3 regions of the Bacillus sp. XB1 genome follow, and region 2 is predicted to be linked to each of the others. Evidence: predicted binding sites of a transcription regulator. Region 2 holds the regulator's gene; each other region holds the start of a gene.
The links. The regulator LexA, encoded in region 2, represses DNA repair genes until DNA is damaged. The targets are predictions, from matches to a motif close to CGAACATATGTTCG.
Positions count from the first base shown of each region.

Region 1 (5,386 bases), 610 kb from region 2:
GTACTAAGTCCGAAAGGAGATTTATCTTTCCAAACAAAACTGAAAGACTTTATGTGGAAAACATTATTTGAAGATACGAATGGTCCTCTCATTAATAAGGAGAATTTACTTGTTCCAAGCGAATACTTAACTTCTTATATGGCATCTGCGCATATAGGTGTCATCCAACAATGGTTAAATAATGGACAAAAAGAAACACCTGAGGAGATTGCTCGCTTTTTATCAACAATCGCAGTTCATGGACCTTTTTATGCGGCTGGCTTAAAGAAATAAGTCAGCTATATAATAAAAGAACATCCACTATAATAGCGGATGTTCTTTTATTTCATTACAACACTTCAATATACCCTTCTGTTCCATGTACCCGAATTCGTTGTCCGTCTTTTATTAATTTCGTAGCATTCTCTACTCCAACGACTGCTGGTAATCCATATTCACGTGCGATAACTGCTCCGTGCGTCATAAGTCCGCCAACTTCAGTGACTAACCCTTTTATAGACACAAACAATGGTGTCCAGCCAGGGTCAGTAAAAGCCGTAACTAATATATCTCCCTCTTCTAAATTCGCATCTTCCATGTTTAAAATAACGCGAGCTCTCCCCTCAACTACTCCAGACGAAACAGGCAGACCTGCAATGGCGTCAGCTGGGAGGTTTTCTCGTTTATATTTACCTGTAATGATTTCTCCATCAGACGTCATTATACGAGGAGGCGTTAGTTTTTCGTATAATTTATAATCATTTTTTTGTTTATGAATAAGCTCATAATTTAGTTTATTCGTGCGAATAACTTCGTGAAACTCTTCAAAAGTTAGATAGTATATATCATCAACTTCATGAATGACACCGCTCTGCACAAGTTGCTCAGCTTCTTTCAGTAACGCTTGCTTATATATGAAATAACGATTAATCATACCGTATTTTGGATATTCACGATAGCCGATAAAATTACGGATATTACGAATCATTCGCTTCGTTTCTTCTACTTTTTGTTTTCCACCCGATAAGTGCTGTAATCGATCTACTAACTCTTCTTCTTTTTTCAAAGCTTCTTGCAGTCCTTCTTCAAATTTCCGCTTACTCGCACCATATTCAAAATCTCTTATATTATTTAAAATCATCGGGATAATTGTAGTTGGCTTTTCACTCCAGCGCGTTTTCGTAATATCTATTTCGCCACTACATCTCATTCCGTATTTATTTAGAAAAGCATCGATTGCCTCTCGAGCTTTTTCCCCGCCTTTAAACTGAACTAATTCATCTAAAAAGCTTTCATTTTCTACATGTTGTAAATACGCAATAACTTCTTCGTACGGCCGAATCACATCAGCGACATCCATTAATGCTAAACCCATTTCAGATGTAATATTATTTTGTACGGATTGAGAAAGCGTGTCTGCTGCATTTTTTTCACCTAACCATTGCTCCATCTTTTCATTTATCCATGTTGAAGCATTCATACCAGCCATAATGACAGCGATACTTTGCGGGTTAAACAATACTTTCTTTAATTGCTGAATATCTTCCAAAATAAAATCAAGTACGTCCACTCCTGATTTCAGTTGCATATTTTGTTTTAACTCTTCAAGTGATGCTTCACTATTCTTTATTAATTCCGTAACGATTGCTGGATCATTTTCGATTTCTGGTTGCGTGCTTGCAGGTGGCACACCTTTACCAACACTCTTTTCTTTTTCATCATCCGGTAACAATGTAATAAAATTATCTCGCTCGACTACAGTCGTTAATGCATCTCTTATGAGCGGATCTGATTTTCCTAACGTATTTATTAAGTAATCTCTGCTAGCAGGTGATGCTAATCTTTGTGTAGCATCCACAAACAGCCTTCCGCCCGCTTTACGCATTGGGGCACTTGTCGTTAACAGGAAAAAAGATAAACCTAATGGTTTCATCGCATCGGTCATCATTTGTTGGTGACCAACTGATATATACACGTGATTTTCCCCATCATTTACTTCTGGAATTGGATATAAAGTCGTAATCGGTCTGCTTTGGACTATATAAATTGTATCATCAACTAAGCACCATTCAATATCTTGCGGACAACCAAAATAAGCTTCGATTTGTCTTCCGATGCGTGCTAGTTGTAAAATCTGTTGTTCAGTAAGTGTTTGAACTTTTTGCTTATTAGGAGCAATTTTCTTTCTCTCTGTTCCGCCTTCTTTTCGTCCATAGATGGCTAATTTTTTCGTTGCGATGACCTTTTCGACGATTTCATCTTCTTTTACCTTATAATTATCGGCAGAAACCAATCCAGATACTAGCGCCTCGCCAAGTCCAAAGCTGGCATCGATTGACAACACCTTCCTATTCGAAGTAATCGGATCCGCAGTAAATAAAATCCCTGAAGCCTCAGGGAAAACCATTTTTTGAATGACAACACATATAGAAACTTGATTATGTTCAAAACCATTTTGCATGCGGTACGTAACTGCTCGCTCTGTAAATAAAGACGCCCAGCACTTTCTTACATGCTGTAAAATCGCTTCTTCTCCGATAATATTTAAATACGTATCTTGTTGACCTGCAAATGAAGCATACGGTAAATCTTCAGCCGTAGCACTAGAGCGCACGGCATACGCATGTTCATTTCCAAAACGTGAGAGATAATGAGTTACCGCTTCCACTACATCAGAAGGGATTTCTACTGCCATAATAACTTCTCTAATCTTCTTACTTATTTCACCAATTTGAGCTCGCTCTTCCATTTTCAACTTTGTTAGCTGCTGCAACAAAGTTTGAAGATCCTCATTTTGCTCGATAGCCTTTTCATATCCTACCGTTGTAACACAAAATCCTTCGGGTACTTGTATACCTTGAACGCTTGATAACTCCCCTAAATTCAAACCTTTTCCACCAACGAGTGAAAGCTGCGTTTTTTCTATTTCTTGAAAATCGAGAACGAAAGAACTCATGTAACATCTCTCCTTACTATGCATGTGTTCTTGATTGTAGCAGGAGTCAATACGAATAAACAGTCTATTTCGAACTTGATTTACATGATATAATTAAGTTAGGAAGAGATAACTATTTTTATTTCTCCCCCTCTAATCCACTTCAATTACATCTCCAAACTTAAACATTCTTTGATTATGAAAAGCATCCGTACAAGTAATCGTCTTATTTAATGGATTTATATTAGCTACTGTTATGTAATTTTTATATAGATAGCCATTCTCTAAAATTTTTATAGTGTAATCCACTTTCAATAAAAGTCAAAAAATATGTTCGTCAATTAAATCTTCACAAATATTTAATGCTTATAAATTAATATTCATCTCATATATAAGTTCTAAGAAATTTAGATAAAAAAGACATTATTTTTGATGATCTAAACTAATTGAAACTTTAATTAAATTATATATCTATAACAACATAGAGCAATGTCATAACGAATTGAAACCGAAAGTTTCTTAAAGTAGAAAATTCGGCTTCTTTTATATCGAAATTTGCTTAGCGTATATTTTCGTTAAAATGCGGGTAGTACCCCATCGCTATTGAGCTAAGCTCATACACCATCAATTATAGTAGAGGCTACGTGTAAAGAATTTAAAGACCCCTCAGGGATTAATGAATTCCTGAGGGGTTGCCTACGTGATATAACATATTTACAATTATGTTACGTTTAAAATACGTATCTTTTTCATTTACCTTATAACCACCCTATTTAAGTTTATAAGAACTATGCTTTTGAGATAAAAGTCATTACTTGTTTTATAAACTCATAACCAAAATAACCACTAAATCCGAATAGGACTATTGCGGCAAATATAGATACTCTTTTAATAAAGGTTGGATTTAAAAACGTCTAGTAAAATGAACAAAGCTTAATAAGATCATATCATGCATAAAGATACCTAATAAAATACCTACAGCTATTAATATAAATGTAGATGTACTTGCATTACCTAATGAAGAAACGAGAACCGGGCCAAAGACCCCTATCCAAAATACAATATTAGCCGGTGATATAGCAATCATAAAACCAGATAAATAAGCTGATAATAAAGATTTATTAGGATCTTCTCCATCTATGTTAACTTCCGACTTTGCTTCTTTAATGCTTTCTATTCCAATAAACATTAAAAATATAAAACCTAGGAGCCACATAACTGTTTCTACCCATGGATTGGTTAATACACTAGAGAACCCTAGATAAATCAGGACTATTAAAGATAAATCTACAGTCATTCCTCCTATACCTACAAACCAACCATGTACGAAACCATTTCTCATTCCTTGTTTCGTCATTTGGACTGTCATAGCACCTGCGGGTATTGCTAAAGATAAACCTAACAAAATATATGTGAAAAGTGTTATAATCATAAAAATTCTCCTATTATAAGTATTGTAATAATCAAACCCTTTTTCTTTTTCCTCGGGTTCAGCAAATAGAACTAGAGCACGGCGACTTTTCACATTACTTCTAGCAAGCATCAAAAACTCATAAGAAGATAAATGCCTAAAATCCCATAAGATCCTTTACATGTTCAGCATTCTTTTTAGATGTTAATTTTTCAAGTAATAAAAACGCAACATCAAAAGCTGTGCCTGGATTTGATGATGTAATAATATTTCCATCTTGTACTATTAAATCATTTTGTACGATTGCACCGAAATTCTTTAACTGCTCTTTTCGTTTACTCGTTGGATGACTGTATGTGGTAGCTTTTTTACCTACAAGAATTCCACTTTTTCCAAGCGTTAATGATGCAACACAAATACTGGCAATAGGCTTCTGCTTGGCATAAAAATGTTGAATAACATGTAAGAATTCTCTACTGTATGCATCCCGATAAAAACCAGCCTCTTCAAATCCTCCTGGAATAGCTAGTGCATCAAATTCATCTAATTGAATATCATCAACCGTTTTTTCCGGTATGACAGTAAAATTCCAAGTACAAGTTAATTTATTCCGAAGACCAACTGTTACGACCTCGGTTGATCCATCTCCCTCCCATTTATTCCAGCCTAGTACATCTGTAAATACACTAGCTTCTACTGCTTCAAACCCGTCAGCTAATAATAATAAAATCTTTTTCATATCGTAAACCGCCTCCTTCTACCCTTATTTTATAGAAGTATAGAAGGCTGATAAATAAGTTCAATAAGGATATTTGATTGTTTTTCTTTATTTTATAAAGAATTTAGGTTATTCTATTTTATAAAAAAAGGTTGGATAATTTATGGATCAAATTGATAAAAAAATCGTGGGACTATTACAGTCAAATGCAAAAATTTCAATGAAGGATTTAGCGGAAGCGGTTCACTTATCTTCCCCGTCAGTAACTGAGCGAGTACGAAAGTTAGAGGAACAACAAATTATTGAAGGTTACCATGCACATGTTTCTCTAAAAAAAATAAAT
Region 1 covers NZ_JBNRIL010000001.1:625,001-630,386, reverse strand. Annotated here, with positions in the region: gene ACK1U5_RS03065 (TetR/AcrR family transcriptional regulator) at 1-273, shown strand, start outside; gene ppsA (phosphoenolpyruvate synthase) at 329-2,935, opposite strand; gene ACK1U5_RS03055 (YolD-like family protein) at 3,068-3,229, opposite strand; partial or broken gene ACK1U5_RS03050 (LysE family translocator) at 3,703-4,346, opposite strand; gene ACK1U5_RS03045 (DJ-1/PfpI family protein) at 4,483-5,064, opposite strand; gene ACK1U5_RS03040 (Lrp/AsnC family transcriptional regulator) at 5,207-5,386, shown strand, end outside.
Region 1: the regulator LexA is predicted to act here: its motif matches at 3,238-3,251, upstream of ACK1U5_RS03055 (YolD-like family protein).

Region 2 (5,386 bases):
GGCTTTTTCTCATTAATCTATAGTGAATACGGTTATGTTTGATTCTTCAAGAGGAAAGAGTGAATGAATTCCAATATTAATGTAAATAAAATGAAACCTTGAATGATGTTTAGTGATAATACGTTCTTATTCAGGAGTTCGTTTATTCATTTTCTAAATTTAGGCAATAAATATAGCTTAGTACCTTGCAATAAACAATACCGAGTGGTATATTATGGATAAGATAGGTACTGTGCATTGAACAGTACTAAGATAGGAAAGGAGGATGGCACTTGAACGTTCAGTTTAAAAAAGGTGTGCTTGAACTTTGTGTATTAGCACTTGTAAAACGTAAAGATAGTTACGGTTATGAACTTGTTCAGCAAATTTCTAATAAATTTTTAATATCGGAAGGGTCAGTATACCCTTTATTACGTCGTTTGACGAAAGAAGGGTATTTTCAAACGTATTTAAAGGAATCTACGGAAGGGCCACCTCGTAAATATTATCAATTAACAGAGCAAGGGGAGACGCAATTTCATTTGTTAGTAACAGAATGGTGTGATTTTGCGAAAGGGGTACAAGAAATTATTGAAGGGGTGGAATGGGATGAGTAAAGAAGGGTTTCTTAAAGAATTATCAAGTTATCTTAGAAAGTTACCAGAGGCAGAGAGGCAAGATATTTTATTGGATTATGAAGAGCACTTTCAGTTTGGACTAGAAGAGGGGAAAACTGAATCAGAAATAATACAAGGCCTTGGTTCTCCGAAAGTAATAGCGAAAGAATTACTTGCGATGTATCGCTTCGATGAAATGAAAAAAAATCCATCGACTTCAAATGTGACAAGAGCTGTTATGGCAGCGATTGGACTTAGTTTGTTTAATTTTATTATTGTGTTAGGACCGTTAGTCGCAATTATTGCTTTTATATTTTCTTTTTGGATCGGTGGTATTGCTAGTGTAGTAACACCATTTTTCGTTATTGGAAAAGTATTTATGGGTACTTTTATATGGTTGGATCTTTTCGTTAGTATAACGTTTGTTGGAGTAGGTTTATTGTTATGTATTATCGCTTTTTATAGTACAAAGTGGTTTAAGAGATTGTGTGTACGATATGTAATATGGAACTTCAAAATGATAAAAGGAGAGTAAATGATGAAAAAACTATTTTTAATCGCTATTGCTTGTATCATTATTGGAGTAATAGGAATTTCCCAAACATATGAAAAAGCAGTACAAACTGCTAAAAAAGGCGATAAAGAAAATGTAATTAAAAACGAAACATTAAAAAATATAGAAGTTAAGTTAGATGCCGGGGATATTATTGTCCAAAAATCTCCTGACTCTTCTTTTTATATCAAGCAATCAGGAGATGTACGTAAACAAGAGATTCGTATCGCAGAAGATGGTGACACATTAAAAGTTATTGGGGAAAGAGAAAAAGGTGCTTCATTTGATTTTTCTTTTTACGATTTTAGGTTTCAAACGTCTAAATTGACTCTCCTTGTGCCCGAACGCTCTTACCAAGATGTAAAAGTAAATTCATCTGCTGGACAAATCGAAATGAGTGATGTGAAAAGTGATAGCGTAAGTGTTAGAACACTTGCTGGAGAAGTAGAGTTGAAACAAATAACGGCTAAGAATGTGGAGGGATCGACAAAAGCTGGTGAGGTGAATTTTAAGAAGGTATTAGGGAAAGTGACCGCAAAAACAACAAGTGGGGAAATAAATATTCAAGATCATGATTCTAAGTATAATCTAGAAGCAAGTTCAACTGCGGGAGATATAGATATTACTTTATCGGAAAAACCACAAGATGCGGTAATTACTGGGCAAAGTGCTGCCGGAGATGTAACAATTTTTAATGAAGAAAATAAAAACGTAACAATTGGAAATGGTAGTAAAAAGATTAGTGGTAAAACGGCTGCTGGAGATGTGACGATTAAAACTCGTTAATAAGAAATAGAATGCATGGAAATCTATCAAAATACAAAAAAGAAGATAATTACCGTATATAAATAAGGTAATTATCTTCTTTTTATTATTTTTTAATGTAAATCACGATATACGCCAATTACTTTCCCGATAACTGACACTTGTTTTAAAATGATAGGTTCTAATGAAGAATTTTCTGGTTGTAAACGGAAATGGTCTTTTTCTTTATAGAAACGTTTAACAGTTGCTTCATTATCTTCTGTTAAAGCGACTACAATTTCACCATTATATGCAGACTGTTGTTGGCGAACAACAACTAAATCTCCATCGAAAATACCAGCTTCAATCATACTATCTCCAGAAATACGTAACATGAACACTTGGTCTGCTCCAGCAACAATACTAGCTGGAAGTGGGAAATGTTCCTCTACGCTTTCGACCGCTGTAATTGGTAAACCAGCAGTAACTTTTCCGACAATTGGAACTTGAATAACAGATTGTGTTTCCGTATCCATTCGGTCTTCACCTAAAATTTCAATGGCACGTGGTTTTGTTGGATCGCGTCGAATGTATCCTTTTTCTTCTAATCGTGATAAATGTCCGTGCACTGTAGAACTAGAAGCGAGGCCGACTGCTTGACCAATTTCACGTACGGAAGGTGGATATCCTTTTTCTTGTACTTTTAGCTTAATAAAGTCGAGAATGTCTTGCTGGCGTTTCGTTAACTTTTCCATGTTTTCTAACACCTCGTTTTCTTTCATTTTTCTTATTAATAAGTATAACATGTGAAAAAACATTCTACAAACATAAGTTCGAACAAATGGCGGATTTATGTTACACTATAGGGAAATAATAGGGAGAAAGAGGGGTTCAAAATGAATGCAATTATTTATGCACGTGTGAGTACAACGAAAGAAGCGCAAGAAACATCATTATTACGTCAAAAAGATGAATTATTGCATTTAGCTGAGCGCTATCAAATGAATGTTACTAAGGTGATTGAAGAGCAGGCTAGTGGATATACAATTGAACGTGACGGTATATTAGAGGTGTTGGATACAATTCGAGACGAACAAATTGATGTGTTACTTATACAAGATGAAACGCGTCTTGGTAGAGGAAATGCGAAGATCGCGTTAATGCATTGTTTACATAAAGAAGGCATAAAAGTATATACGCATACACATAACGGTGAATTACAATTGTCGGATTCTGATTCGATGGTATTAGATATTATTGGTATTGTTGAAGAATATCAAAGAAAGATTCATAATATGAAAATTAAACGAGGTATGCAACGTGCAGTAGAAAAAGGTTATCGTCCAGAAAAAAATTTAAAAAATCGTCATTTAAGTGTAGGAAGAGAGAAAAAAGAAGTGCCAATTGAGGAAATTGTACGTTTGCGAAAAAGTGAACTCACGTTTGAAGAAATTGCAGCAACATTACGTGGATTTGGTCATAATGTTTCAAAGGCGACTGTACATCGTAGATATGTAGAGTATACGAAGCAATTGCTTGATAAAGAAGAGTAACTATTGTATGATAATAATCAGTTTTGATTAGAAGGGGGATTCGAGATGATTAATCACGAACTCGTTGAACGCATTAACTTCTTAGCGAAAAAAGCAAAAGCTGAAGGTTTAACTGAAGAAGAGCAACGTGAGCGTCAATCGCTACGTGAACAATATTTAAAAGGGTTTCGTCAAAATATGTTAAACGAACTTAAAGGTATTAAAGTTGTTAACGAAGAAGGTACAGATGTTACACCGACGAAATTAAAAGCTTTAAAAAAGCAAGATAATGCAAAATTAAATTAAAAGATGGGCGAAGCCCATCTTTTTTATTTGTAAAAATCGTTATTTAATAACTTTCCAGTTGTTATTAACTGTTGCTTCTATCGTTTTATGTTCCAATATATAATTAGCGATAAGTTCAGACATATCTGTGGGTATATCTTTTACTACTGGTTTGTTTTGAAACATAAAGAAATTTCCCCCGCCACTTGCACGATAATTATTCATTACAACGTCATATTCTTCATTCATATTAAGAGGAGCACTGTTATGCTGTAAAGATTCTACTCTTTCACCAATTGGTTTTGAAATGTTTAATACGTATGAAATCCCTTCCCACATATCATAATTATAATGTTGTGGCTTTGGTTCTATGTAGGTAGGACTTACGGTGATTGATCCATCTGTTTTTAATGTGAAATAAGAAGCAGAGAGTTCAAGAGCATTTTTTATATCTGCTCCAGTTATTTTAATTACTTTTAATGTGTTTGGATAAATATAATTAGAAACGATATCGCGCATTGTTACATGTTCCGGGAAACCTGGAGATGTATTATGGAACAAACTTGTACAAGAAATTGATACATTAGCTATATTCATCTGTATTTTATTTATGAATTCTATAAAAGGATGATCATGCAAACGAGTTTGCATAGCATCTGAAATTTGCATGCCCCCTTGAATGATTCCAATAGGTTGATCAAGCCACTTTTGTGTTTTCTCTTCGTAATCGGCTACCAATGAAAGTACATCTTGGTCCGCCTCAAATCCTTGTACAGATAATAATTCAGAAGAACTCTCTTTTTTCACCCATTTATGTTTCGTTTTTTCGAATGTTACTTTTACTTTTCCAAATGAGTGTCCATTGCATCCGGTCTGTAAAATTGTTACACCGTTAGCCATTGTGTGAGAAATTTCCCGGTGTTGGTGGCCTGTTAATAAGATATCTATGCCTTCAATTTCATGGCACATTGCATATCCTTGGTTTTCTCCTGTTAACACTTCAGTCGGTACCCCGGTTTGTAAATCTCGTTCAACTCCCCCGTGATACGCTACGACTAGTAAATCTGGTTTCTCATGTTCGCGAATATAAGAAACCCATTCTTTTGTAGTCTTTAATGCATCTTCAAATAGTAAATCTTTAATGTGATGGGGTTGTTCCCAATTGGGAATGTAATGCGTTGTCACCCCTAAAATAGCAATTTTTATATTTGATTCAATATGTTTTATTACATATGGTTTCCCGAAATAAGGTTTTTTACTGTTTTTATCTAAAATGTTTGCTGATAGGTACGGGAAGTTCGCAGTAGTCACAGCATTATTTAATATATCCATCCCGTAATTAAATTCATGATTGCCGATAATTGCAGCGTCATACTGTAAGTAATTCGCTAATAAGGACATTGGGTTTTTTTTGTTTTTTTCGTATGTAACATAATGATAAGTAAATGGTGTGCCTTGAATAAAGTCGCCATTATCAATTAAAAGAACGTTTCTATTTTTGGAACGTTCTTTTTTTATAAGAGTAGAAATTTTAGCTAAACCAAGTTCTGCTGGGGAGTTATCTTGGTAGTGAATAGGATAAACAGTGCCATGTATATCGCTTGTTAATAAGATGTTTAAAGTTACAGTTTGATTTTGTTCCAATATGACTCACCTTTTCTATTGTTATCTTCCAA
Region 2 covers NZ_JBNRIL010000001.1:17,663-23,048, forward strand. Annotated here, with positions in the region: gene ACK1U5_RS00110 (PadR family transcriptional regulator) at 273-596, shown strand; gene ACK1U5_RS00115 (DUF1700 domain-containing protein) at 589-1,131, shown strand; gene ACK1U5_RS00120 (DUF4097 family beta strand repeat-containing protein) at 1,132-1,935, shown strand; gene lexA (transcriptional repressor LexA) at 2,028-2,648, opposite strand; gene ACK1U5_RS00130 (YneB family resolvase-like protein) at 2,790-3,446, shown strand; gene ACK1U5_RS00135 (DUF896 domain-containing protein) at 3,492-3,731, shown strand; gene ACK1U5_RS00140 (bifunctional metallophosphatase/5'-nucleotidase) at 3,771-5,354, opposite strand.

Region 3 (5,386 bases), on a different contig from region 2:
CATACTGTTCAAAGAACTCTTCGCGGAAATCGCCAAGACGGTCTTCACGAATAGCTTGTCTCACCTGCTCCATTAAGTTTAACAGAAAATGAAGGTTGTGATAAGACGTTAAACGAATTCCGAACGTTTCATCACATTTCATTAAGTGACGAATGTACGCACGAGAGTAGTTTTTACATGTGTAGCAATCACAGTTTGGATCAAGCGGACCGAAGTCTCTTGCGAATTTCGCATTTTTTACAACGAGGCGACCTTCACTTGTCATACATGTACCATTTCGAGCGATACGAGTTGGAAGTACGCAGTCAAACATATCAATACCACGAATTGCGCCATCGATTAACGAGTCAGGAGAACCTACACCCATTAAGTAACGAGGCTTATTATCTGGAAGAAGTGGTGTTGTAAACTCAAGTACACGGTTCATAATATCTTTCGGTTCACCTACAGATAAACCACCTACAGCGTAACCAGGGAAGTCCATTGAAACAAGATCTTTCGCACTTTGACGACGAAGCTCTTCGTACTCTCCCCCCTGTACAATACCGAATAAACCTTGATCTTGCGGACGTTCATGCGCTTTTAAGCAACGTTCTGCCCAGCGGCTCGTACGCTCTACAGATTTCTTCATATATTCAAAAGTAGCTGGGAATGGTGGACACTCATCAAATGCCATCATAATATCTGAACCTAATGCATTTTGGATTTCCATCGCTTTTTCTGGTGATAAGAATAATTTATCTCCATTTAAGTGATTGCGGAAGTGAACGCCTTCCTCTTCAATACGACGGAAGTCACTTAAACTGAATACTTGGAAACCACCAGAGTCTGTTAAGATTGCACGATCCCAGTTCATAAATTTATGCAAACCGCCTGCTTCACGAATAATTTCATGACCTGGACGTAGCCATAAATGATACGTATTACTTAAAATAATGCCAGAATCCATTGCTTTTAATTCTTCTGGTGACATTGTCTTAACTGTTGCAAGTGTACCAACTGGCATAAATGTTGGTGTATCAAATGAACCGTGCGGCGTATGCACACGACCTAAACGGGCACCCGTTTGTTTACATGTCTTAATAAATTCATAACGAATTGCTGTCATAACTTACTCCTTTTATTTGTTTCTCATTTTAGCGTGAGATGCAACGAACATTGCATCACCGAAGCTAAAGAAACGATATTTTTCTTTTACTGCTTCATTATAAGCATGAAGTACATTATCTCTATTTGCAAATGCACTTACAAGCATAATTAATGTTGATTTCGGTAAATGGAAGTTTGTAATTAAACCATCAATTGCTTTAAATTCATATCCCGGATACATGAAAATATCTGTCCATCCAGAAGCGGCGCAAAGCTTACCTTCATGATCTGTTGCAATTGTTTCTAACGTACGAGTTGATGTCGTACCTACAGTAATAATACGTCCACCATTCTCTTTCACACGATTTAATAATGCCGCTGTCTCTTCAGACATATGATAATATTCTGCGTGCATATGGTGTTCTTCAATCGTGTCTGCAGAAACTGGTCTAAATGTTCCAAGTCCTACGTGAAGTGTAATGAATGCTAACTGAACGCCTTTTTGCTTTAACTTCTCAAGTAACTCTTCTGTAAAGTGAAGTCCCGCAGTCGGCGCTGCTGCTGAACCGATTTCTTTCGCATATACTGTTTGATAGCGATCGCGATCTTCTAGCGTCTCTTTAATATATGGAGGAAGTGGCATTTCCCCAAGTTCATCTAAAATTTCATAGAAGATGCCGTCATATGAAAATTCAAGCTGACGTCCACCTTGATCTGCAGTTCCTGTGCAAGTTGCTTTTAATTTCCCTTCGCCAAAAGAGATAACAGTTCCTTCTTTTACACGTTTCGCTGGCTTTACAAGCGTTTCCCACTTATCACCTTCTTCTTGTTTTAAAAGAAGTACTTCAATGTGCGCGCCTGTATCTTCTTTCACACCGTGCAAACGAGCAGGCATAACTTTCGTTTCATTTAAAACTAAGCAATCCCCCTCATGTAAGTAAGAAAGAATATCCGTAAAATGTTTATGCTCAATATCACCTGTTTCACGGTCTAACACCATTAATCTTGATGTTTCACGCTCTTCTAACGGGACTTGTGCAATAAGTTCTTCTGGTAAATGAAAATCAAACAGATTTATATCCATAGCTATATCCACCTATTTCTTATTTAAATCGATTTATTATATACATAATAAAAGATAATACAATACTTAACACAATACATGTAATGATAGGAAAATAAAAGGTAACGTTTCCTTTTTTCACAAAAATATCGCCTGGAAGCCTTCCAATGAACTTCCAAGCTAATCCAACAACGATGAGTAAGATCCCGGCTGTAATAAGCAGCTTTGGCATCTCCGTCATACTTTTGGTATCTCCATTCCGAAATGTTCATACGCAAGCGTCGTTACAATTCGGCCCCTCGGCGTTCGTTGTAAAAAGCCAATTTGTAATAAATACGGCTCATACACATCTTCAATCGTATGAGATTCTTCTCCAATTGTTGCTGAAACCGTTTCTAATCCAACTGGACCGCCACGGAATTTCTCAATAATACCAAGCAGTAATTTATGATCAATATGATCTAGACCTAATTTATCTACTTGCAGTAGCTCTAATGCCATTTGTGTAATTTCCATCGTAACCGTTCCATTACCACGAACTTGTGCGAAATCACGTACACGTCTTAAAAGACGATTCGCAATACGAGGTGTACCACGAGCACGTCTTGCAATTTCTAATGCAGCTAACGAATCGATTTCAACTTCAAATACTTCTGCTGTACGTTCAACAATCGCAGAAAGCTGATCTACTGTGTAGTACTCTAACCTTGAAAGTACACCGAAGCGGTCACGCAGCGGTGCCGATAATGCTCCAGCACGTGTTGTTGCTCCAACTAATGTAAATGGCGGTAAATCTAGGCGTACAGAACGTGCTGAAGGCCCTTTTCCAATTACAATATCAAGGCAAAAGTCTTCCATCGCAGGATACAATACTTCTTCAATTGATCTATGCAAACGATGAATTTCATCAATAAATAATACATCACCTGGCTGAAGCGCTGTTAATACAGCAGCTAAATCTCCTGGTCTTTCAATTGCGGGACCTGAAGTTGTTCTAACATTAACGCCCATCTCATTGGCAATAATATTCGCAAGCGTCGTTTTACCAAGACCTGGTGGTCCATATAAAAGCACGTGATCTAACGTTTCTTCACGCATTTTCGCCGCTTCAATAAATACTTCTAAATTATGTTTCGCTTTATCTTGGCCAATATACTGACGGAGCGTCTGTGGCCGTAATGAATATTCTAAATCCGCATCTTCATATGCAGATTCCCCTGAAAGGAGACGTTCGTCCATTATACTCACCTCTTACCATTTAGTAAAAGACTAAGTGCCTTTTTAATATACTGATCCGTCGTTAATGCTTCTTTTAATAACTCTGGTACAACACGAGAAACTTCGCGTTCTGCGTATCCAAGTGCGCGCAGAGCTTCCAGTGCCTCATCAAGCTCAGCTGATGAACCTTTATTCTCATCAAAACATTCTGTGTCTGAGAATAAATCAACAAATGCATCTGGTACGACATCTGCTAGTTTTCCTTTTAAATCTAAAATCATTTGGCGTGCTGTTTTCTTTCCGACGCCTGGGAATTTCACTAAAAACTTCTCATCTTCATGCTCAATCGCTTGAACGACCTGTCCTGTTTGACCAGAAGCTAAAATTGCAAGAGCGCCTTTTGGCCCAATGCCAGACACGCCTAACAACTTTGTAAATAATAAACGCTCTTCACGTGTTTTAAAACCGTAAAGTGCCATAATATCTTCTCTCACATAATGATATGTATAGACACGGATTTCTTGCTTACTTCTTTGAAATACATACGGATTTGGTGTGAAAATTTGATAACCAATTCCATTATGATCAATTACGACATATTCCGGCCCTACATACTCCACGTAACCTGTAACATATTCAAACAAAATACGATCTCTCCCTCTTAAATCATGTATTCCATTTTAACATATTTAATGATAGAAAAGCGAGACTGCCCCAACAAATGTTCTCCACTTGAAACTTCTGTTATTTTCCATTGACAGAAAGGTTAAAGCACCTTAATATACAGAAGTCGATAATGATTATCAATACTAATTAAAGGGGTTACATCAGGATGAAACGTAAGCTATTTATTTTATTTACTATTATGCTTGTTGTTCTTTCTATCGTTGGCTGTTCTTCTCAAAAAGAAGAATCGAAAGCAAAAGAACAACCGAAAACAAAAGTTGTAAAACATGCTAAAGGTGAAGCTACAATTCCAGTAAATCCAAAGAGAATTGTTGACTTATCTGGATCAACAGAAGAACTATTACTTCTTGGACATAAACCTGTTGGTACAGCAAATACATATAAAGATAAAATCCAAAATCACTTAACAGACAAGTTAGATGGAGTAAAAGCAGTAGGTTGGTACTGGGCACCTAAAGTTGATTTAGAAGCTGTTACTGCTTTAAAACCAGACTTAATTATTTTAAACAACCGTCAATTAAAAATTTATGATCAACTAGAAAAGGTTGCACCTACAGTTGTTCTAGAAACAAACTTAGAAGACTGGCGTGGTAAGTTTAAAGAAGTAGGTAAGCTATTTGACGAAGAGAAGAAAGCAGACAAATGGATTGCAGACTACGATAAGAAAGCAGACTCTTTATCTAAAAAAATTAAAGAGAAAACAAAAGATGAGAACTTTATGTTCGTTGCAGTTACACCACAAAACTTCCGTGTATACGGTAGCTTCGGATACGGTGACATCATCTTTAATGACTTAAAACTTCCAGCAACAAAAGGTACGGATTTAAAACAAACGATGGCGCAAGTATCACTAGAAGGTCTAGTTGCATTCCAGCCTGACCAAATGTTTATTGTAAACTTCGGCGGCGAAGCTGATAAAGTTTACGAAGACTACAAAAACAGTGCCGTTTGGAAAGACAATAAAGCAGTTAAAAATAATCACGTATATGAAGTATCAAATGAAGTCTTCAATACGAAAGCATTCAATCCAATCGGAAAAGATATGCTAATTGATGAAATCGCAAAAGAAATTTTAGCTAAAAATAAATAAGAAAAAAAGCAGCTCACCATGAGCTGCTTTTTTTCTTACTTTGAACTGCGTATTGCTTCATTTTTTCAATCGTCTTCACAAAACCTTCTTTTGATTTAATACGAATGCCACGTTTCAATTTCGCACGTTCATAGCTCTCAAGCTTTTTCATATCAATTTGAAAGAAAGAATGGATCGCATTATCATTTTTTGGCACACCTTTGAAAATTTGTAATATCCCTTCCTCTGAAACACCAAAA
Region 3 covers NZ_JBNRIL010000002.1:419,785-425,170, reverse strand. Annotated here, with positions in the region: gene tgt (tRNA guanosine(34) transglycosylase Tgt) at 1-1,108, opposite strand, end outside; gene queA (tRNA preQ1(34) S-adenosylmethionine ribosyltransferase-isomerase QueA) at 1,121-2,173, opposite strand; gene ACK1U5_RS17475 (DUF2905 domain-containing protein) at 2,193-2,393, opposite strand; gene ruvB (Holliday junction branch migration DNA helicase RuvB) at 2,390-3,391, opposite strand; gene ruvA (Holliday junction DNA helicase RuvA) at 3,397-4,014, opposite strand; gene ACK1U5_RS17460 (iron-hydroxamate ABC transporter substrate-binding protein) at 4,203-5,147, shown strand; gene ACK1U5_RS17455 (BofC C-terminal domain-containing protein) at 5,161-5,386, opposite strand, start outside.
Region 3: the regulator LexA is predicted to act here: its motif matches at 4,085-4,098, upstream of ruvA (Holliday junction DNA helicase RuvA).